Regions from separate parts of the Janthinobacterium sp. HH104 genome, predicted to be linked through region 4. Evidence: predicted binding sites of a transcription regulator. Region 4 holds the regulator's gene; each other region holds the start of a gene.
What was found. Region 4 encodes LexA, which represses DNA repair genes until DNA is damaged. Its sites were predicted from a motif close to ACTGTATNNNNATACAGT; they were not measured.
Positions count from the first base shown of each region.

Region 1: a site for LexA is predicted at 2,950-2,967, ahead of JAB6_RS15240 (error-prone DNA polymerase). Genes of this name have one in related genera too.
Region 2: a site for LexA is predicted at 3,189-3,206, ahead of JAB6_RS01880 (DNA topoisomerase IV subunit B). Genes of this name have one in related genera too.
Region 3: a site for LexA is predicted at 1,602-1,619, ahead of JAB6_RS08285 (PA0069 family radical SAM protein). Genes of this name have one in related genera too.

Region 1 is NZ_LRIB01000035.1:66,113-71,695, reverse strand. It holds gene JAB6_RS15240 (error-prone DNA polymerase) at 1-2,936, opposite strand, end outside; gene JAB6_RS15235 (transcriptional regulator) at 3,049-3,399, opposite strand; gene JAB6_RS15230 (DUF6516 family protein) at 3,396-3,761, opposite strand; gene JAB6_RS15225 (PhzF family phenazine biosynthesis protein) at 3,906-4,691, shown strand; gene JAB6_RS15220 (TonB-dependent siderophore receptor) at 4,857-5,583, shown strand, end outside.
Region 2 is NZ_LRIB01000013.1:228,594-234,176, forward strand. It holds gene JAB6_RS01875 (molecular chaperone HscC) at 1-1,113, opposite strand, end outside; gene JAB6_RS01880 (DNA topoisomerase IV subunit B) at 1,113-3,110, opposite strand; gene kdpF (K(+)-transporting ATPase subunit F) at 3,573-3,662, shown strand; gene kdpA (potassium-transporting ATPase subunit KdpA) at 3,662-5,467, shown strand; gene kdpB (potassium-transporting ATPase subunit KdpB) at 5,477-5,583, shown strand, end outside.
Region 3 is NZ_LRIB01000023.1:226,713-232,295, reverse strand. It holds gene JAB6_RS08295 (methyl-accepting chemotaxis protein) at 1-774, shown strand, start outside; gene JAB6_RS08290 (tRNA-uridine aminocarboxypropyltransferase) at 927-1,553, shown strand; gene JAB6_RS08285 (PA0069 family radical SAM protein) at 1,682-2,824, shown strand; gene JAB6_RS08280 (gamma-glutamylcyclotransferase) at 2,920-3,510, opposite strand; gene JAB6_RS08275 (LysR family transcriptional regulator) at 3,572-4,540, opposite strand; gene JAB6_RS08270 (VOC family protein) at 4,667-5,200, shown strand; gene JAB6_RS08265 (fumarylacetoacetate hydrolase family protein) at 5,249-5,583, shown strand, end outside.
Region 4 is NZ_LRIB01000035.1:181,396-186,978, forward strand. It holds gene purF (amidophosphoribosyltransferase) at 1-1,253, shown strand, start outside; gene JAB6_RS15715 (cystathionine gamma-synthase family protein) at 1,360-2,601, shown strand; gene lexA (transcriptional repressor LexA) at 2,686-3,321, opposite strand; gene rpsF (30S ribosomal protein S6) at 3,597-3,986, shown strand; gene priB (primosomal replication protein N) at 4,007-4,306, shown strand; gene rpsR (30S ribosomal protein S18) at 4,332-4,622, shown strand; gene rplI (50S ribosomal protein L9) at 4,650-5,105, shown strand; gene JAB6_RS15745 (replicative DNA helicase) at 5,241-5,583, shown strand, end outside.

The DNA.
Region 1 (5,583 bases), 120 kb from region 4:
GTCATGAAGATCACGCCCTTGGCCGTGCCCGGCCGCTGGCGCACGGTGACGATGCCGCAGGCGCGCGCCACTTGCCCGCTCGTGTACGTCATCAGCGTGGACGCCGGCATGAAACGCTGTTCCAGCAATTGCCTGCGCAGCAGCGCCAGCGGGTGACGGCCCAGGGTCAGGCCTTGCGCGCGGTAGTCGCTGACGATGCTCTCGCCTTCCGTCGGCGCGGCCAGCATGGGCAAGCCTTCCTCTTGCGTCGTGGCGCGCAGCAAATCCCTGTCGGGCACGGCGCCGGCCGCCTGCCACAGCGCTTCGCGCCGGTGCCCGGCCAGCGCGTGCAGGGCGTTGCCGGCGGCCAGCACCTGCAAATCATGACGGTCCAGGCCGCCACGCAGGGCCAGGTCGGCCACGTCGACAAAAGCGGCAATGGCGCGCGCATCCTCGATACGCTGGGCGGCCTCGGCACGCATGCCGAACAGGCTGTTCAAGCCCAGGCGCACGGCGGGCGCGGCCCCTTCCACAGTCTCTTCCAACGTCGCTTCCCAGGCGCTGATGGCCACGTCGACAGGCAGCACCTGCACGCCATGCCGGCGACCATCCTGCACCAGTTGCGAGGGACTGTAAAAGCCCATGGGCTGGCTGTTGAGCAAGGCGCACAGGAAGGCGGCCGGTTCGTGGCATTTCAGCCAGGAACTGGCGTACGTCAACAGGGCGAAACTGGCCGCGTGCGACTCGGGAAAGCCGTATTCGCCAAAGCCCTCGATCTGGCTGAAGATGGCCTCGGCAAACTTTTTCTCATAGCCATTGTCCACCATGGCATTGACGATGCGGTCATGGTAATTGTTCATGCCACCCTTGCGTTTCCAGGCCGCCATGGCGCGCCGCAACTGGTCCGCTTCGCCGGGCGTGAAATCGGCGGCGATGATGGCCACCTGCATCACTTGCTCCTGGAAAATGGGAATGCCGAGGGTGCGTCCCAGCGCCTTTTCCAGGCCTTTCGGATACTCGACCAGTTCCTTCTGCTGGCGGCGCTGCAGATACGGATGCACCATGCCACCCTGGATGGGGCCGGGGCGCACGAGCGCCACTTCGATGACGAGGTCGTAGAATTCACGGGGCCGCAGCCGGGGCAGCATGCTCATCTGCGCGCGCGACTCGATCTGGAACACACCGATGGTGTCGGCCTCGCACATCATGTCGTAGGTGGCCGGGTCTTCGCGGGGAATATCCTGCAGGCGGAACTCTTCGCCGCGCCGCGCACCGACCAGTTCCAAAGCGCGGCGCAGGGCCGACAGCATGCCCAGCGCCAGCACGTCGACCTTCATCAAGCCCAGCTCCTCGAGGTCGTTCTTGTCCCACTCGATGACGCTGCGCTCGGCCATGGTGGCGTTTTCAATCGGCACCAGGCGCGACAATTTTCCATGCGCAATGACGAAGCCGCCCGGATGCTGCGACAGATGGCGGGGAAAGCCCAGCAGCTGCTGCGCCAGGCCGGCCCACTGCTGCGACAATGCCGCTTCCGGGTCGAGCCCGCATTCGGCAAGGCGCTCCAACAGATCGCGCTTGCCGTCGAACCAGCGGTGCGCCTTGGCCACTTTTTCCACGATGGCCAGGTCGATCCCCAGCGCCCGGCCGCTGTCGCGCAAGGCGCTTTTCGGACGGTAGCTGATCACCACGGCGGCCAGCGCAGCCCGCTCGCGCCCATATTTTCCGTAGATATATTGAATCACCTCTTCGCGCCGCTGGTGCTCGAAGTCGACGTCGATGTCGGGCGGCTCGTTGCGCTCGCGCGACATGAAGCGCCCGACCAGCGAATTGCCGCGTGCCGGGTCCACTTCCGTGATGTGCAGGCAATAGCAGACGGCCGAATTGGCGGCCGAGCCCCTGCCCTGGCACAGGATGTTTTGCGAGCGGGCAAAGCGCACGATATCGTACACGGTCAAAAAGTACGCTTCATACGACAGCTCGGCGATCAGATCCAGCTCCTGCTCGATCTGTTCCTGCACGTTGGCCGGAATGCCCAACGGAAAGCGGAGACGCGCGCCCGCATATGTTTCCTCGCGCAGATAGGTCGCCGGCGTGTGGCCGCCCGGCACCAGTTCGTCGGGATAGTCATAGTGCAGGCTGTCGAGGGAAAATTCGCACATCTTGGCGATGCGCAAGGTTTCCGCCAGCGCTTGCGGCGGATACACATTGGCCAGGCGCAGGCGCGCGCGCAAATGCTGCTCCGCATTTTGCGCCAGCGCATAGCCGCATTCGCCCACGGGCTTGCCCACGCGAATCGCGCACAAAGTGTCGAGCAGGGGCTTGCGCGAACGCACGTGCATGCACACGTGGCCGACGGCCACCACGGGCAAACCCTGCGCCTGCGCCGCCTCTTGCACGGCGCTGCGGTGCGCGTCATCCTGCGCCCGCTGCAGCAGGTTCAGGCCGATCCAGCTGCGCTCGCCGCCAAAGGTGGCCGCCATCCACGCCCCCTGTGCGCGCACGGTTTCCGGCTGGGCCGGATAGCTGGGCAGCAAGATCATCAGACAGCCGGGCAGCCCCTGCAAATGCGCAAACTCGGCCGAAGGCGCCGCAAAATCGTCGGGCGTCAGCAAATAGCGCCCCTTGGCCGCCCGCGTGCGCGCCATGGTAATCAGTTCCGACAAATTGCCATAACCGTCGATGTCCCGCACCAGCGCCAGCAAGGACAGGGCCGGACTGCCGTCGGCCTGCGTCAAATGAAAATGCGCGCCGATAATCAGCGGAAAACCGGCCCGCTTGGCCGTCGCATGGGCACGCACGACACCCGCCAGCGAGCACTCGTCGGTGATGGCCAGCCCCTTGTACCCGAGCTGGACGGCGCGCGCCACCAGTTCTTCCGCATGCGAGGCTCCATGCAGGAAGCTGAAATTGCTCAAGCAGTACAGCTCAGCATACTCGGGTAAGACGGCGCCCCACATGATCTACCTCAATACTGTATATAAACACAGTATATTATACGCATCTGGAAGAGGTGGCCGAGAAGCGCAACAGCTGTTGATTTAGAAAGTCAAAAGCTGAGAGCATGAAAAGTCAATGCGCGACAATACGAAACTCAGTTGCGGTGGCGATGGGACGAACTTGATTGCGCTCCCGTTTCAATTCCACGATGCCGTAGTTGGACATGGTTTTCAGTGTCCGCGACAGATTGCTCGGTTTACGGCCCGTTGTCTCAGCCAAGGCCGAGATGGATTCCGGTTGCGTTTCCAGAATCACGTGCAGCAATGCCCGGTTTTCGTCGCTCAGGACTTCCGCCAGCGATTTGATGGAAGTGAACCAGACTTTGGGTTCGTTCAGCTTCGGTTTATAGGTACCACGAGCGATGGCGAGCACGCGTTCGCGGATTTTCTCTTGCGGCATGATGCCAATAAAAATCGGTTTCATTGCTTTTTTACCTCCAGCAAAATGCGGTCCACGTCAGCAAAGAAATCATTGATCAGATGCTGTGCGTCCTTGAATTCGTATGGCACTCCCTGATCTGAGGGATGACGGTGTTTATGGTCAAAAGTCACGATACGTCCCGCATATTTGAATTTCTTTGGCGGCTTCACCATATGGGCATTGTCGTAACCGAGGATGCGTTTGCCATACGGTTCGTGCAACGTCAGCGAGTAGCGTATGCCATGGGGGATCTCATCCGATGCCTTTGTCCGCCTGGCTTCTATCTTGATCCAATAGCCGCCATCCTGGTCGAGTATGGAACCGTCGAGGTCCAGCAATGTATCAATGGCAGGATCGATCCACATGCGGCAAAGTATATCATCAGTTGATATGCAGCTTCCACGAAGGCGTCAATAAGCAGAGCCTTGTCGCTACAGGCTGGCAGGATTGCAAGAGGCGTTGCGCATATTTTCGTTTATGCTCGTGTTTTACCTTATGCCTCGCCCACCATGATCGTCCACTTCTTAAAATGTTTCGGCGCCGCACCCGGTGGCGGCAATGCGGCGCTGGTCGTGGAAAACGACGACAACAGCGAAACGGCGCGCCAGCAATTTGCCCGCGAACGCCAGGTCAGCGCCTGCGTCTTCCTCGACCGGCAAGCGGACGGAGGCGTCGTGCTCGACTATTTTTATCCGCACACGCGCAGTCCCCTGTGCCTGCATGCCACCCTGGCGGCCGCGCATGTGCTGCTGACGGCGCCTGGCGCACCGGCAGCCTTGACGGTGACCACGGCCATGCGCGGGCAAGCCTTGCAGCTGGTGCGCCGCGCGGAAGGTCTATTCATCGGCCTGACACCGCAACCGGCGCCTGCCGTCATGGTGGAAAAATATGTGCCGTCGGAACTGATGGGCCAGCACATGCACTTGCTGTCGCCGCCCGTGATCGCCTCCGTCGGCAGCCCGAAGCTGCTGCTGGAAGTGGCAGACCGCACCACCCTGCGCGCGCTGCGGCCGAACCTGGAACTGATCGCCGACTGGAGCGCCTTGCATCAAGTCAACGGCTGCTATGCATATTGCCGCACGGGCGAGCACGAGTACGAGGGACGCAACTTCAACCACCTCGACCCGGCGCTGGAAGACAGCGCCACGGGCGTGGCGGCGGGCGCGCTGTCAGCGCATTGGCAGCAGTCGCTGCGCCTGCATCAGGGCCACGTGACGCAGCAGCCTTGTTTGATCGAGGTGCAATACAGCGCGCAAGCAATCTGGGTGGGCGGCATGGTGCAACGCAGCACCTGAACGGGGCATGCCGCACCAGTACAAGGCAAGCCGGGCAGCGGCGAAAAGATAATCAACCAGGAAACAACAGTTACTACAAATTTGTAATAACAAAACAAAGTATCGCTGGTGAATGATGAAATGATGGCACTAGAATCAAGTCACAATACCACTTGGAGATACTGCGTGCCGACCCTCACCACCTTGCGTAAAGCAGTCCTCATCAGCCTGTACGGCAGCGCCGCCCTGGCCGCCTTCAGTCCCGCCGCCATGGCGCAGAGCAACGACCCTGCGGCCACAGAAGGCCCCGTACAAACGGTCAGCGTGGTCGGCTCGCGCAGGGTCGCCAGTTCCTCCACCGATACGATGGTGCCGGTCGATATCATTCCGATTTCCAAGGTGGCCGAGCAAGGCGGCCAATTCGACCTGGCGCAATCGCTGCAATACATCTCGCCCTCGTTCAATTCCACGCGCCAGACGGGCGCCGACGGGGCCGACCTGATCGATTCAGCAGCCCTGCGCGGCCTCGGTTCCGACCAGACCTTGGTGCTGGTCAACGGCAAGCGGCGCCACACGACGGCCCTCGTCAACCTGTTTGGCGCGCGCAACCGCGGCAACACGGGCACGGACATGAATGCGATTCCCTTGTTGGCGATCAAGAACGTGCAAGTGCTGCGCGACGGCGCCGCCGCCCAGTACGGCTCGGACGCCATTGCCGGCGTGATCGACATCGAACTGAAGAAAAGCCTGGGCTGCGAAGCGGTGGCCGGCTACAGCCAGTATTCGGAAGGCGACGGCAAGAATTACATGACCTCGGCCTACTGCGGCATCGCGCTGGGCGACAAGGGCACCCTGGCCATCACCGGCGAATACCTGGACCGGGGCCGCTCGAACCGGGCCGATTCCGACAGCA
Region 2 (5,583 bases), on a different contig from region 4:
CGAAATGGAAATGCCCAGCGAGTATGGCGCCACGTCCGTCATGACCACTTCGTCGAGGGCCGCGTCGCGCATTTTCAGGCCCGCCTGCACGGCGGCGCCCAGCGCCACTGCTTCGTCCGGGTCCAGGTGGATGGCGGGGAAGCGGCCGAACATGCGCGACACGAGTTTGCGCACCAGCGGCATGCGCGTGGCGCCGCCGGCCAGCACCACTTCATTCAATTCCGCGGCGCGGATGGTGGCGTCGCGCAGCGCCCGTTCCACGGGCAGGCGCAGGCGCGCCAGCAGCGGCTCGCACAATTGCGCCAGCTTGTCTTCGCCGATCTCCCAGCTGTATTCCTTGTCCTGGTAGCGCGTGGCCATGCGCACGGACGGCTGCTCCGACAGCAAACGCTTGACGCGCTCGGCCTCATCGCGCAGCAGCTGTTGCTGGCGCGGGTCGAGCAGGCGGCTGCCGACGGCGTCGCGCAGGCCGCTGCCTTCGAGGAAGGCGTCGACCAGCACGGTGACGAAGTCTTCACCGCCGAGGAAATTGTCGCCGGCCGAGGCGCGCACTTCCATCACGCCTTCGAACAGCTCGAGGATCGACACGTCGAACGTGCCGCCGCCCAGGTCGAAAACGAGGAATTTGCTTTCCTGTTCCTTGTCGCGGATGCCATAGGCCAGCGCGGCGGCCGTCGGCTCGTTGAGCAGGCGCTCCACGCGCAAGCCCGCCAGCTGGCCGGCGATGCGCGTGGCCTTGCGCTGCGCATCGCTGAAATACGCGGGCACGGTGATGATGGCTTCCTCGACCTTGTGGCCGAGGAAGGCTTCGGCATCTTCCTTCAGCGCGCGCAGCACCATCGACGACAGTTCTTCCGGGCGGAATTGCTGCGTGCCGAGGGTGATCTTCTTTTCGCTGCCCATGTAGCGCTTGAAGACGGCTGCCGTCAGCTGCGGGTGCGTCTGCAGGCGCTCGCGCGCCGCTCGGCCCACGAGCACAGTGCCGTCGTCATCGATGCTCACGCATGATGGCGTCAGGTGTTCACCGAGCGCATTCGGGATGATGGAAGCCTTGCCGTCGCGCCAGATGGCGACTAGGCTGTTGGTGGTGCCCAGGTCGATGCCGATGATCATCAGATATCCGCCTCCGCCTCATTGCCGTGTTCTTCGATCCAGGCGCGGCGTCCTGCCGCTTCGCCCTTGCCCATCAACATATTGAAGCGCAAGGCCGAAGCCATATGATCGACTTCACCGAGCGTCACGGGCAGCAAACGGCGCGTGTCCGGGTTCATCGTCGTTTCCCACAGTTGCTCGGCGTTCATCTCGCCCAGGCCCTTGAAGCGCGAGATCGACCAGGCGCCCTGTTTCACGCCTTCCTTGCGCAGCTTGTCTTCGATGGCCACCAGCTCGCCGTCGTCGAGCGCGTAGATTTTCTGGATCGGCTTCTTGCCGCGCGCGGGCGCATCGACCCGGTACAAAGGCGGGCGGGCGATGCAGATGTGGCCCTTGTTGATCAGGACCGGGAAGTGCTTGAAGAACAAGGTCAGCAGCAATACCTGGATGTGCGAGCCATCCACGTCCGCATCGGACAGGATGCAGATCTTGCCGTAGCGCAGGCCGGACAGGTCGGGTGTATCGCCCACGCTGTGCGGATCGACGCCGATGGCCACGGCGATATCGTGGATTTCGTTATTGGCGAACAGGCGGTCGCGGTCCGTCTCCCACGAGTTCAAGACCTTGCCGCGCAGGGGCAGAATCGCCTGGAATTCCTTGTCGCGGCCCATTTTGGCCGAACCGCCCGCCGAGTCACCCTCGACGAGGAACAGTTCATTGCGCGCGATGTCCGACGATTCGCAGTCGGTCAGCTTCCCGGGCAGGACGGCCACGCCCGACGATTTTTTCTTTTCCACTTTTTGCAGCGAGCGCTGGCGCGACTGCGCCTGCTTGATCACCAGTTCGGCAAGCTTCTTGCCGTAGTCGACGTGCTGGTTCAGCCACAGTTCCAGCGGCGGCTTGGTGAAGGTCGACACGAGGCGCACGGCGTCGCGCGAGTTCAGGCGTTCCTTGATCTGGCCCTGGAATTGCGGGTCCAGCACTTTCGCCGACAGCACGAACGAAGCGCGCGCGAACACGTCTTCCGGCAGCAGCTTCACGCCTTTCGGCAGCAGCGAGTGCATTTCGACGAAGTTTTTCACGGCGCCGAACAGGCCGTCGCGCAAGCCCGATTCGTGCGTGCCGCCATTCGAGGTGGGGATCAGATTGACGTACGATTCGCGCACGATGGCGCCTTCTTCCGTCCACGCCACCACCCAGGCCGCGCCTTCGCCTTCGGCAAAGCCTTCCGAGTCCGGCCCCGCGTATTGCGCGCCCTCGAAAAGGGGAATCAGGGTTTCGCCATTCGATACCTGCGCCAGCGTTTCGGTCAGGTAGCCGCGCAAGCCTTCCGCGTACTGCCACGTCTGCGTATCGCCCGTCTTCGCGTTGGTCAGGGTGACGGTGACGCCCGGCAGCAGCACGGCTTTCGAGCGCAGCAGGCGTTGCAGCTCCGTTTGCGAGATGTTCGGCGAATCAAAATATTTTGCATCGGGCCAGGCCGTGACGCGCGTGCCCGACTTCTTGCCGTCGCGCGGGGCGGGGCGGGAATTCAATGGCTCGATCACGTCGCCATTCGCAAACACCATGTGGTGCAAGCCGTTGCCGTCGCTTTCTTTGCGCCAGACGGTGATTTCCAGGCGTGTGGACAGCGCATTGGTGACGGACACGCCGACGCCGTGCAGACCGCCCGAGAACGCGTAGGCGCCGCCCGAACCCTTGTCGAACTTGCCGCCCGCGTGCAGCCTTGTAAACACGATTTCCACGGTCGGCACGCCTTCTTCCGGGTGCAGGCCGACGGGAATGCCGCGGCCATTGTCTTCCACGGTGATGCTGCCATCCGTGTTTTGCGTGACGGCGATGTGCGTGCAATGACCGCCCAACGCCTCGTCGGAGGCATTGTCGATCACTTCCTGAATGATATGCAGCGGATTTTCAGTGCGGGTGTACATCCCCGGGCGCTGCTTGACGGGTTCCAGTCCTTTCAGGACACGGATGGATGATTCGCTGTAGTCGGATGCTGGTTTTTTAGTGGCCATACGTGTTCAAGCTAAGTAAAGACAGTGGTTGGAACGCCAGGCCAGGGCACTGCGGGCGCAATGACAGCGGCGGCGATAACTGTATGAATATACAGTATATCCCGTCCAGCGTCACTGGGGGAGGGCAGTGCGGCAGGCCAGGCGTCCTTGTGCGGACGCTCGCGCATTCTATCTTGTCCCGCGAGCAATAGCGCTACTCCAGGGCAACAACAGTGCGCCTCAGGCGTGGTTTTGCGCCAATTGTGCTGGATTTTATGCGGTAAAGCCCCCGTTTTTACATCTTGTTTACATGCGCCTCCCCAGTCTTTACGAATTTTTTAGACCCTTTTGGCTAATCTGCTCACTATCAAAACAAACCTGAATGAGGGTGGGAATGGATCTCGTGTATCTCGGCTTGATTGCCGTGTTTTTCGTCCTGGCGGCCGGCTTTGCCGTCGCCTGCGACAAATTAGGGAGCGTCAAATGAACGCGTTTTATGTGCTGGGCGCCGTCGTCTCGGCTGGTTTGCTCGTGTACCTGCTGGTGGCGCTGCTGAAGGCGGAGGAACTGTGATGACGACGCAATCGATACTGTTATTGGTGGCCTTCCTGGCCGTGCTGCTGGCCGCCGGCTATCCGCTGGGCCTGTACATGGCCAAGGTGGCCGGCGATGCGCCCGTGCGCGGCCTGGGCTGGCTGCAAAAGCTGGAAAACCTGCTGTACCGCTGGTCCGGCCTGCCCGACGACAAGGCCATGGGCTGGAAAAGCTATGCCATCGCCCTGATCGTCTTCAATACCGTGGGCGCCGTCTTCGTCTACGGCCTGCAGCGCCTGCAGGGCATTTTACCGTTGAATCCACAGGGCCTGGGCGCCGTCAGCCCCGATTCCTCGTTCAATACCACCGTCAGCTTCGTCGCCAATACCAACTGGCAGGGCTACGGCGGCGAACAGACCATGAGCTATCTGACCCAGATGCTGGGCATGGCATGCCAGAACTTCTTTTCGGCGGCCACCGGCATCGCCGTGATCTTCGCGCTGGTGCGCGGCTTCGCCTCGCGCTCGGGCAAATCGATCGGCAATTTTTGGGTCGACCTCGTGCGCTCGACCCTGTACATCCTGCTGCCGCTGTCGCTGGCCCTGTCCGTCGTCTTCATGGGCGAAGGCATGATCCAGAATTTTTCCGCCTACAAGGAAGTGACCCTGCTCGATCACGTGGCGTATGAAACGCCGAAGGTGACAGCCGACGGCCAGCCCGTGCTGGATGCGGCCGGCAAGCCCGTGATGGAAGCGCAAGTGGCGGCGACGCAGACGATCGCCATGGGCCCCGTCGCGTCGCAGGAATCGATCAAGCTGCTGGGCACGAACGGCGGCGGCTTCTTCAACGCCAATTCCTCGCACCCGTATGAAAACCCGACCGTGCTGTCGAACTTCCTGCAGATGCTGGCCATCTTTATCATCCCCGCCGGCCTGTGCTTCACCTTTGGCAGCATGGTGGGCGACATGCGCCAGGGCTGGGCCGTGCTGGCCGCCATGACCCTGATCTTTGTCGTCATGACGGCCGGCGTGATGAGCGCCGAGCAGCAAGCCAATCCATCCTTGCAAGCGCTGGGCGTGGATCAGCAGGCCAGCAGCCTGCAATCGGGCGGCAATATGGAAGGCAAGGAAACGCGCTTCGGCATCAGCTCCTCGACACTGTTCGCGGCCGTGACGACGGCCGCATCGTGCGGCGCCGTCAATTCCATGCACGACTCCTACATGCCTTTGGGCGGGATGGTGCCGCTGCTGCTGATGCAGTTCGGCGAAGTGATTTTCGGCGGCGTGGGCACGGGCCTGTACGGCATGCTGATGTTCGCCATCCTGGCTGTCTTCATCGCCGGCCTGATGATAGGCCGCACGCCTGAATACCTGGGCAAGAAAATCCAGGCCTATGAAATGAAGATGGTGTCGCTTGCCATCCTGATCACGCCAGCCCTAGTCTTGACGGGCACGGCGATCGCCGTGATGGTCGAACCGGGCAAGATCGGCGTGGCCAACCCGGGCGCGCACGGTTTCTCCGAAATCCTGTACGCGTTCACATCGGCCGCCAACAACAACGGCAGCGCGTTTGCCGGCCTGTCTGCCAACACGCCGTTCTACAACGTGATGCTGGCGATCGCCATGTGGTTCGGCCGCTTCGGCGTGATCGTGCCCGTGCTGGCGGTGGCCGGTTCGCTGGCGGCCAAGCAGCGCCTGTCGGCCAATGCCGGCACCATGCCCACGCACGGCCCCATGTTCATCGGCCTGCTGATCGGCGTCGTCGTGCTCGTCGGTGTATTGAATTACGTTCCCGCGCTGGCCCTGGGCCCGATCGTCGAACACCTGCAACTTTTCATCAAATAAGAGGCTACCATGTCACGCACAAGCCTGACTTTGTTCGATTCCGCACTGATCGGCCCCGCCGTCGTCGATGCGTTCAAAAAACTCGACCCCCGCACGCAGTGGCGCAGCCCCGTGAT
Region 3 (5,583 bases), on a different contig from region 4:
GGGGTGGTGGTATCGGAAGTGGTCAGCACCATGGGCTCGATCAACGATTCCTCGCGCAAGATCGTCGATATCATCAGCGTCATCGACGCCATCGCCTTCCAGACGAATATCCTGGCCTTGAACGCGGCCGTGGAGGCGGCCCGGGCCGGCGAGCAGGGCCGTGGTTTTGCCGTCGTCGCTTCCGAGGTGCGCAACCTGGCGCAACGTTCGAGCGCGGCGGCCAAGGAAATCAAGGGCTTGATCGACGATTCCGTGCAAAAGGTCGAAGCCGGTTCGCAACTGGTGGACAAGGCGGGCCGCACCATGGACGAGATCGTGCAAAGCATCAGCCATGTGACGCAGATCATGAACCAGATCACCGACGCCAGCGATGAACAGCGCACCGGCATCGAACAAGTCAACCAGGCCATCGGCCAGATGGACCAGGTGACGCAGCAAAACGCGGCCCTCGTGGAAGAAGCGGCTGCAGCGGCCGAATCCATGCAGGAACAGGCGGCCAAGCTGGCCGACGTGGTGGGCCTGTTCAAACTCGATGCAACGCAGCACTATGTGTCGGCCAATGCCAGCCCGTCCGTGACGGCATCCGCACCAGCTGCCATGCGACCTGCGACGCGACCTGTCACCAGGCCCACCATGCAGCCAGCAAGGCACCGCGCGCCGGCGCCAGCCGTGGCGGCACCCGCGCCGGGCAAGGCGGCGCAAGCGGACGCTGTGCGTGCACGCGCGCCGAAGGCACCGGTGGCATCCGGCGTCGACGAGTGGGAAGAGTTTTAAGCGCAAATTCCCCTTGGCATGGCGCGGGCGCTACAATCGCGGCTTGAAGACAGCCGCGAACGCGCTCCGCCATGACCACCCGCCGTATCCCCAGCCATCCGTCCAGTAATACCGTCGGCCATACCGCCAGCCGATCCGCTGCATCCTCCTCCTTGGCTGAACCCGCCAAACGGGCGCGCTGCCCGGCTTGCCTGCGCGCCGTGTCCAGCTGCATCTGCCGCTGGATCGCCCCCGTTTCCCATGCGGTGGAAGTGCTGATCCTGCAGCATCCGCTGGAAGTCCACAATGCCAAGGGCAGCGCCCGCTTGCTGCACCTGAGCCTGCCCAACAGCCGCATGCTGACGGGCGAACAGTTTGCCCCCGATGTTCTCGCCGGGCTGCTGGCCGGCAAGCACAATGTGCTGCTGTACCCGGATACGCCAGGCGACCGCTCGCTGGGCATCGCGCCGCCGCCAGTGCTCGACCCCGCCATCTTGCTCGATCCCAGCCAATTGCGGCTGGTGGTGCTAGACGCCACCTGGCGCAAGAGCCGCAAGATGCTATATATGAATCCCCCGTTGCAACAGCTGCCGCGCCTGCCACTGCGCGATACGCCCGCTTCCCATTACCTGATCCGCAAGGCGCACGCGCCAGACCAGTTATCGAGCCTGGAAGCGACGTGCTATGCCTTGATGCAGTTGGAGCAGGACGCGGCCCGCTTCGTTCCCCTGATCACGGCATTTGACGGTTTTGTCGCGCAGCAGTTGAGTTATGTCATGCCGCAGGGTGAAAAAGCTTGAAATAGCACCATGGCAGCCCTTGATATTGGCCGGACAGCGGCATAGTATACTGTACGTATATACAGTTGATGGGGCCGTTCATGAAAGCAATCATTCCAGAGCACGATGACAGCTTCGCCGGGCAAGCCATGCTGCCGCCGCAATCGCTGAAAGCTCACAAGGGCCGTGGGGCCGTCTCGAACCTGCAAGGGCGCTACGAGGTGCATGCGCGCGCCGGTTTCGACGATGGCTGGAGCGTGGGCGGCCTGGATGAGGCGGCCGGGGAAGAGGGGGCGCCGGGCTGGAAGACGCAGGTCAGCGATGAGCAGGCGCGCACCATCCTCACGCGCAACGCTTCGCCCGATTTGCCGTTCAATGTCTCGCTGAACCCGTACCGCGGTTGCGAACACGGCTGCATTTATTGCTTTGCCCGTCCCACGCACAGCTATCTGGGCCTGTCGCCGGGCCTGGACTTCGAAAGCCGCATCTACGCCAAGGTGAACGCTCCTGAACTCTTGCGGCGCGAACTGGCCAGGCCGTCGTATGTGCCTGAACCGATCGCCCTCGGCGTCAATACCGATGCGTATCAGCCGTGCGAACGCGAACGGCAGCTGACGCGGCGCGTGCTGGAAGTGCTGCAGGAGTGCGACCATCCCGTGGCGCTGATCACGAAATCGTCGCTGATCGAGCGCGATATCGACATTCTGGCACCCATGGCGGCCAGGCATCTGGCGGCCGTGGCCGTGACTGTCACCACGCTCGACCCGGCCATCGCGCGCACCCTGGAACCGCGCGCGGCTGCTCCGGCGCGGCGGCTGCGCACCATCCGCACGCTGACGGAGGCCGGTATTCCCGTGGGCGTGAGCATCGCGCCCATCATCCCGTTCGTGACGGAGCCGGAAATCGAACAGCTGCTCGAAGCCGTGCGCGACGCGGGCGCCATCCACGCCCATTACGTGGTGCTGCGTCTGCCGTGGGAAGTGAGCCCGCTGTTTCAGCAATGGCTGGAAGCACACTTCCCGGAACGGGCCCAGCGCGTGATGAACCGGGTGCGCGAAATGCGGGGCGGCAAGGATTACGACAGCGCGTTCGGCGCGCGCATGCGGGGCGAAGGCGTGTGGGCCGACCTCATCCGCCAGCGCTTTGAAAAGGCCGTGCACCGGCTGGGGCTGCATGGCAAGAGCGGCCGCTTCAAGCAGCTCGATTGCACGCAGTTCCGCCGGCCTCTGATGGTGCCGCCGTTGGGCGCGAAAGTGAAAAATGGCAATGCGGGACAGCTGGATTTGTTTTAAGAAGTGAAGCCAAGTTAAGTCGTCGTTACCGCTGATGGGGCGGAGGCGCTGCGGCGCTATCGTGTAGGGCTAACGTGTAGCGCTAGCGTGTAGCATTATTCTGCAGCGTTATCCTGTGCAGGTGCCTGCATCTGCGCCAGATGTTGCTCGATGGCAAAGACATGCGGATCGCTCTTGCCCAGCTCGCGCAAGGCGCTGGCCAAGTGCAGCAGGTATTCGCTGTTCGGACCGCTGGGGCCGATTGATCGGGCGATCTGGCGCGCGATGTCCAGTTCCGGGGCGGCGCCCAGGAAGGCGGCGTTTTCCTCGTTGGCGATGTACACGAGGCCTTCGACCTTGCTGCCGTCCTCGAAGGTGATGTCGGTGGCCAGGCGCAGGTAGCCGTTCTTTTCGCGGTGGTCGAGGTGGGCGAAGACTTCGGGCGTGATCAGATAAGCCATGCCGTCGCACACGGCGCCCGCCTGCGGCACGATGGTGGCGACCCTGCCCGGCGCCATCGGCGTGCCCCGGTGGTCGTGCGAACCTTGCCAGAAGCGCCGCGTCCAGCCGGCGATGCTGGCGGGGCGGCGTTCGATGTAGGGGAAGTCGGCCTTGTAGATCAGCGACCCATAGCCGAACAGCCAGACCTGTGCATGGCCGTCGAATTTGTTCATGCGCTGGTTGATGGCGATGGTGGCGGCGTCGATGGCGGACAGGTCATTCTGGGCAGGCTGGGTCATGGCGTAGGCGGCAAAGGGCGATGCGCCATTATAAAGTGGCGCCAGCCGGGCCGCCTGCGGGCAGGGCGTCGCGTGCCGCGCCGCTGCCAGCTCCCACGTTCCACTCGTGCGTCTCGACAAAGCGGAACAGGAAGGCCATGAAGCTTTCGGCCGCCGGCGACAGCGAACGGCCCGTCTTCGTGTAGACGAAAAAGCGCCGCGTCAGTTCCGGCTCGTGCAGGGCGCGCATGTGCAATTGATATAGTTTCACCATCGGTTCCGCGTACGGCAGGCAGACCGTGATGCCCAGGTTGGCGCTGACCATGGCCAATGCCGTCGTCATGAAGGTCACTTCGTTATACGGGTTGAGCGACAGTTCGCGAAACGCGCCGTGCATGTCGCGCAGCAGGCGTTCCGTGAACTGGCCCTGCAGCGAAATGAACGGGTAGTCGCCCACGTCGGCCCAGGTGACCCTTTCCTTTTTCTGCAGCGGGTGCTGCTCGGGGAAGACCAGCACGAAGGGCATCTCGAACAGCGCTTGCGCGGCGATCTCCGCCGTTGGGTCGCGCTCGGGGCCGATGCCGAAATCGACTTCGCCGCTGAACACGCGCGCCGAGACATTCTCCACAGGGCAGTCGACGAGGCGCAGCTGCACGTCGGGGTGCGCCTGGCGATAGGCGGCGATTACTTCCGGCAGCAGGGTGCACGCCATCATCTGCGGCGCGGCGATGCGCACCATGCCCGTTTTCAGGGCCTTGCGCTGGGCGATGCCGGCCATGGCGCCGTCGAGGTCCTCGATCATCTTTTCAAACAGCGGATACAGTTCGCGGCCGATTTCCGACAGCTGCGTCTTGCGCGTGCTGCGCTCGACCACGCGTACGCCCAGCACGCTTTCCAGTTCCTTGATCAAGCCGCTCAAGGCCGATTGCGTCACGTGCAGGTATTCGGCGGCCAGGGTAAAACTGCCGGTCTTGGCCAGCGCCACGAAGGCGCGCATTTGCCGCAGGCTGGGACTCATAAGATAATCCGATAAATCAATGGTTAAAAATTGTTTGTATGATAGCTGTAACTCGATTCTAATGGTGAAAAGCTGAAAAACAGGCCAGCCAACGCGCCCACGGCGCCATTCATTGGAGACAAGCACATGAAGATCAAGCAAATCCACCACGTCGCCTACCGCTGCATCGACGCGAAGAAAACCATCGAGTGGTACGTCAAGCATTTGAACATGAATTTCGTCCTCGCCATCGCCGAAGACCTGGTGCCGTCGACCAAGGCGCCGGACCCGTACATGCATGTCTTCCTCGACGCGGGCCATGGCAATGTGCTGGCCTTTTTTGAACTGCCGACGCAGCCGCCGATGGACCGCGACCGCAATACCCCGGCCTGGGTGCAGCACCTGGCGCTGGAAGTGGGCAGCATGGAGGAACTGCTGGCCGCCAAGGAGCGCCTGGTCGCCGGCGGCATCGAGGTGCTCGGTCCCGTCAACCACGCCATCTTCCAGTCGATCTATTTCTTCGACCCGAACGGCCACCGCCTGGAGCTGGCGGCTAACGTGGGCACGCCCGAGATGATGGCCAAACTGGACGCCGTCAAATGGGAAATGCTGGAAGAATGGTCGCAGACGCGCCGCGCGCCCAAGCACGCCGCCTGGATGCACGCGCCGGCAGACGCCTGAGCGCACCGGACCGACACTCTCTGACAAATACACCGAACAAGGAACACCATGAAATTCGCAACCCTGAAAAACGGCAGCCGCGACGGCGCCCTGATCCTCGTCAGCCGCGACCTGCGCCAGTACCAGCGCGTGGCCGCCATTGCGCCCACCTTGCAGGCCGCGCTCGACAACTGGGACGCGGTCGCGCCAAAGCTGGAGCAGGCCTACGCCGACCTGAACGCGGGCAAGGCGCCGGACGCGCAGCCGTTTGATGCAAAGCTGTGTCACTCGCCGCTGCCGCGCGCCTACCAGTGGGCCGACGGTTCCGCCTACATCAACCACGTGGAACTGGTGCGCAAGGCGCGCAACGCGGAAGTGCCGGCCTCGTTCTACACGGACCCGCT
Region 4 (5,583 bases):
ATGCGCCGTTCGGCATCACCCTGGCGCACAATGGCAACCTGACCAACTGGGAACAGTTGAAGCTGGAAATGTTCAAGAACGACCGCCGCCACATCAATACCGATTCCGATTCGGAAGTGCTGCTCAACGTGCTGGCGCATGAAATCCAGGAAGCGACGACGGGCCTGAACCTGGACCCGGAAGCCATCTTCAAGGCCGTTACCGTGCTGAACCGCCGCGTCAAGGGCGGTTACGCCGCCGTTGCGCAAATCGCCGGCGTGGGCTTGCTGGCCTTCCGCGACCCGCACGGCATCCGTCCGCTGTGCCTGGGCATCAATGAAACGGAGCAGGGTCCCGAATACCTGATCGCTTCCGAATCCGTAGCCCTGGAAGGCATGGGCTTCCGCTTCGTGCGCGACATCGGTCCCGGCGAAGCCGTCTTCATCGATGCCGACAAGAAATTGCACAGCGCCCAGTGCGCCGACAATGCCAGCCTGAACCCGTGCGTGTTCGAATTCGTCTACCTGGCCCGTCCCGACTCCGTCATCGACGGCGCTTCCGTGTACGCCACGCGCCTGAAAATGGGCGAATACCTGGCCGAGAAGATCCGCGCCGAATTGCCAGGCGTGCATATCGACGTGGTCATGCCGATTCCCGATTCCTCGCGTCCGGCCGCCATCCAGCTGGCCATGGCGTTGAACATCGAGTACCGCGAAGGCTTCATCAAGAACCGCTACATCGGCCGTACCTTCATCATGCCGGGCCAGGCGGCACGCAAGAAATCCGTGCGCCAGAAGCTCAACGCGATCCCGTCCGAATTCAAGGATAAAGTGGTGCTGCTGGTCGACGATTCCATCGTGCGCGGCACCACCAGCCGTGAAATCGTGCAGATGGCGCGTGAAGCGGGCGCGACGAAGGTCATCTTCGCCTCGGCCGCGCCACCGGTGATCTACCCGAACGTGTACGGCATCGACATGCCGACGCGCGACGAGCTGATCGCCTACGGCCGCACGACGGAAGAAGTGTGCCGCGAAATCACGGCCGACTACCTCGTGTACCAGGATATCGGCGCGCTGAAGCAGGCGATCGCCGACGTCAACCCGGCCCTGACGAACTTCGAGGCATCGTGCTTCGATGGCGTGTACGTGACGGGCGACGTGTCGCAGGAATACCTGGACCGCCTGGAATATGCGCGCCACCATCCGAAGGCGGCAGCGCCCGAAGATACGCCCCGTTCCCAGCTGAACCTGAACCTGGCGACAACGGAAGCATAAGTACCTGCCCGGCCGATGCCGGGCTTTTTTTGGGGTCGGACCTTCAGGTCTGACCCCAGCACTTGCCTTGGGTTAAGCGGCAAGACGAGTATTTGGAACTTCCACCATGACCAACAAAAAAACCTACGGCTTCACCACCACCATCCTGCACAACGACCGCCGCAAGGGCATCGAGCACGGCTCGCTGCACAAGCCCGTGCACACTTCCGTTGCCTTCGGTTACGCCGATGCGCGCCAGCTCGCGTCCGTGTTCCAGGGCAAGGAGCCGGGCTTCCGTTATGGCCGCCAAGGCAACCCGACCGTCTCCGCGCTGGAAGACAAGGTCAACAAGATGGAAGACGGCGTGGCGACTTTGTGCTTCGCCACCGGCATGGGCGCCATCGGCGCCGTGGTGCAATCGTTGCTGCGCGCGGGCGACCATGTCGTGTCGTCGGCCTTTTTGTTTGGCAACACCAACAGCTTGTGGCAAACGGTGACGGGGCAGGGCATCGGCGTGTCATTCGTCGACGCCACCGAGGTGGCCAATGTGGCTGCGGCCATCACGCCGGCCACGCGCATCGTGTTTGTGGAAACCATCGCCAATCCGCGCACGCAGATCGCTGACCTGAAGAAAATCGGCGACTTGTGCCACGAGAAGGGCATCTTGTACATCGTCGACAACACGATGACGACGCCATATCTGTTCCGCCCGAAAGCTGTGGGCGCGGGCCTGGTGGTCAATGCCTTGACGAAATCCATCGGCGGCCACGGCAATGCCCTGGGCGGCAGCTTGACGGACACGGGCGTGTTCGACTGGACGCAGTATCCGAACATTTTCGAGAATTACAAGAAGGCGGCGCCCGCGCAGTGGGGCATCGCGCAAATCCGTGCCAAGGCTTTGCGCGACTTCGGCGCCTCGCTGGGGCCGGAAGCTGCGCATCATATCGCCGTCGGCGCGGAAACCATGGCCTTGCGCATGGACCGCACCTGCTCGAACGCCCTGGCGCTGGCCAACATGCTGCAGGCCGACCCGAGAGTGGCTGCCGTGCATTATCCTGGCCTGGCGTCGCACCCGCAGCATGCGCTGGCCACCGACTTGTTCCGCAGCTATGGCTCGTTGTTCAGCTTTGAGCTGAAAGATGGCATCGACTGCTTCGATTTCCTCAATCGTCTCAATCTTGCCATTCCCGCCAGCAACCTCGGCGACACGCGCACCCTGGTCATTCCCGTCGCCCACACGATTTTCTACGAGATGGGTGCCGAGCGCCGCGCCAGCATGGGCATCGCCGAATCGCTGATCCGCGTGTCCGTCGGTATTGAGGACGAGGCGGATCTGCTTGAGGATTTCCGAGGAGCGTTGGAGGGCTGAGAGCGGTGTTGGTGATTAGGCCATGTGCCAGTTGTGAGGCAAACTAAAAACTGGGGTCAGACCCGGCGGGTCTGAGCATGCAGCTTAATGCCAGCTGCGCATGAGTCCTACCGCCAAACCTTCCAAAGCAAACTCGTCTTCGGGCGACACTGTAATCACCTTGAAGTCCGGATTTTCCGGCAGCAGTTCGATGACGGAGCCCGTCTTCTTGTAGCGCTTGACGGTGACTTCGTCGCCGATGCGGGCGACGACGATCTGGCCATTCTTGGCGCTGTCGACTTTTTTCACGGCCAGCAAGTCGCCATCCATGATGCCGGCGTCGCGCATGGACCAGCCGCGCACCTTCAGCAGGAAATCGGGCTTGGCCGAGAACAGGGCCGGGTCCACGTTGTAGCTCGCTTCCAGGTTTTCCTGGGCCAGGATGGGCGAACCGGCCGCCACCCGGCCGATCAGGGGCAGCGACATCAGCAGGGCTGCCGGCACTTTCGACGGCGGCGCTTCGGCGGCCGCACCGATCAGGCGGATGCCGCGCGAGGTGCCGGGCGAAATCTCGATCGCGCCCTTGCGGGCCAGGGCCTGCAAATGCTCTTCGGCCGCATTGGCCGATTTGAAACCCAGTTCATTGGCGATTTCGGCACGGGTGGGAGGAAAGCCCGTGTTTTCAATCGCGTCCTTGATCAGGTTCAGGATTTGTTCTTGTCGTGCTGTCAGCTTGATCATGAGCGGTGGGTGCATACTAAAATGCTGTCTATATGAACAGTCTGTATTTTTGTACAGTATCGCCCACTATGCAAGGGGATTTCCGTGTTTTGGGCGAATTTCGCAAGAAATACTTGTCCACGGCCGGAAAGCACGGCGGCGCACGGGTTTTTCGGGCGCTTGTGGAAGGAATGATTGAAACGTTTGCAAAAGGCGGTTATAATCTTCGGCTGACCTTCCCACACCCGTCTTGACGCCGGGGTGGGCGATTATCAATCCGACCTGAAGGAGTTTGCATGCGTCATTATGAAATAGTCTTTATCGTCCATCCGGACCAAAGCGAGCAAGTGCCCGCGATGATCGAACGCTACAAAGCCAGCGTAACCACCCGCGGCGGTTCGGTTCACCGCGTGGAAGATTGGGGCCGCCGTCAAATGGCTTACTCGATCCAAAAGCTGCCTAAAGCACACTACATCTGCCTGAACATCGAATGCGACAACGAGACCCTGGTCGAGTTGGAAACAGCATTCAAATTCAATGATGCCGTGTTGCGTCACCTGACCGTTAAAATGAAGAAAGCTGAAACAGCTCCTTCGCCGATGATGAAATCGGTACAACGCGAAGACGCGGCCAAAAGCCACCGCACCGAAGCACCAGCAGCCGCTCCAGCCGCAGCAGCAGCTTAATTCTTGACCAGGATCGTGCGCTGAACCAGCTACAAGTAACCGCCATCATTGCCGAGCGCGAAATATTGCGCTATACCCCGGCAGGGCTGCCGATTGTGAATGCAGTATTGCAACACAGTTCGCAGCAGATGGAAGCAGGGATTGCCCGTTTGACCGAGTTTGATGTTGCCGCGCTAGCCGCTGGCGAAATCTCAGGCAGGTTCAGTCAGGCAAGCTTGGGCGGGGTATATCAGTTCACGGGTTTCCTGGCCAGGAAGAGCCGCAACAGCAAGAGTTTGGTGTTTCACATCATTGATTTTAGTGCAGTCAATTCTGACTAGCGCATTTTAGATACAGGAGCCTGACATGGCATTCGGTAAAAAGTTCGACAAAAATAAGCTCAAGCTTAAAGAAAAACGCAAACAGCAAAACCCGTTGTTCAAACGCAAGAAGTTCTGCCGCTTCACCGCAGCTCACGTTGAGCAAGTCGACTACAAAGACGTCGACACGCTGAAAGACTTCGTCCAAGAAAACGGCAAGATCATGCCAGCACGCCTGACCGGTACCAAAGCGCACTACCAGCGCCAAGTTGACACCGCAATCAAGCGCGCTCGCTTCCTCGCGCTGCTGCCATACACCGATCTGCACCACGCTTAATCGGTCAGATATTCCTGGAGAAGAACTATGCAAATCATTCTGTTAGAAAAAGTTGTTAACGTCGGTAACCTCGGCGAAGTCGTCAAAGTCAAAGACGGTTACGCACGTAACTTCCTGATCCCGCAACGCCTGGCACGTCGTGCTACGGCAACCGCTGTGGCTGAATTCGAAGTCAAGCGCGCCGAACTGGAAAAAGCTGCTGCCGCCAAACTGGCCGCATCGCAAGCCCAGGGCGAAAAACTGAGCGGCCTGACCGTTCAAGTTGCTCAAAAAGCTGGTGTTGATGGCCGTCTGTTCGGTTCCGTCACCAACTTCGACATCGCTGAAGCGCTGACCAAGCAAGGTTTTGCTGTTGAAAAAGCACAAATCCGCATGCCTACCGGCCCGCTGAAGATCGTTGGCGAGCACAACGTTTCGGTTGCTCTGCACACCGACGTGGTCGTGGAAGTTGTTATCGCTGTCGTTCCAGACGCGAACGCGTAATTGTCTGCGGGCCTGGCCCGCAAGCATTGCCGCACTATGAAAAGCCGGGTTCGCCCGGCTTTTTTGTGGCCTTTTTTTCGCTCAATTTCAGCCCTTTATTTTTGCCATCACGCCGAAGCGGGTATAATTCGCGCCATGAACGCCCCCTCTGATCCGCAACTGGATTCCCTCCGTATTCCGCCGCATTCGATCGAAGCAGAACAATCCGTCATCGGTGGTCTGCTGCGCGACAATGCCGCATATGACCGCATCGCCGACTTCATGCATGCGGAGGATTTCTATCGCTATGACCATCGCATCATCTTCGAGCAAATCGTCAAGATGGTTAACGCTTCCAAGCCAGCCGATGTCATTACTGTTTTTGAAACCCTGACCCAGCTCGGCAAGGCCGATGACGTGGGCGGACTCGCTTACCTGAATGCCATGGCGCAAAACACGCCATCGGCCGCGAACATCCGGCGTTACGCCGAGATCGTGC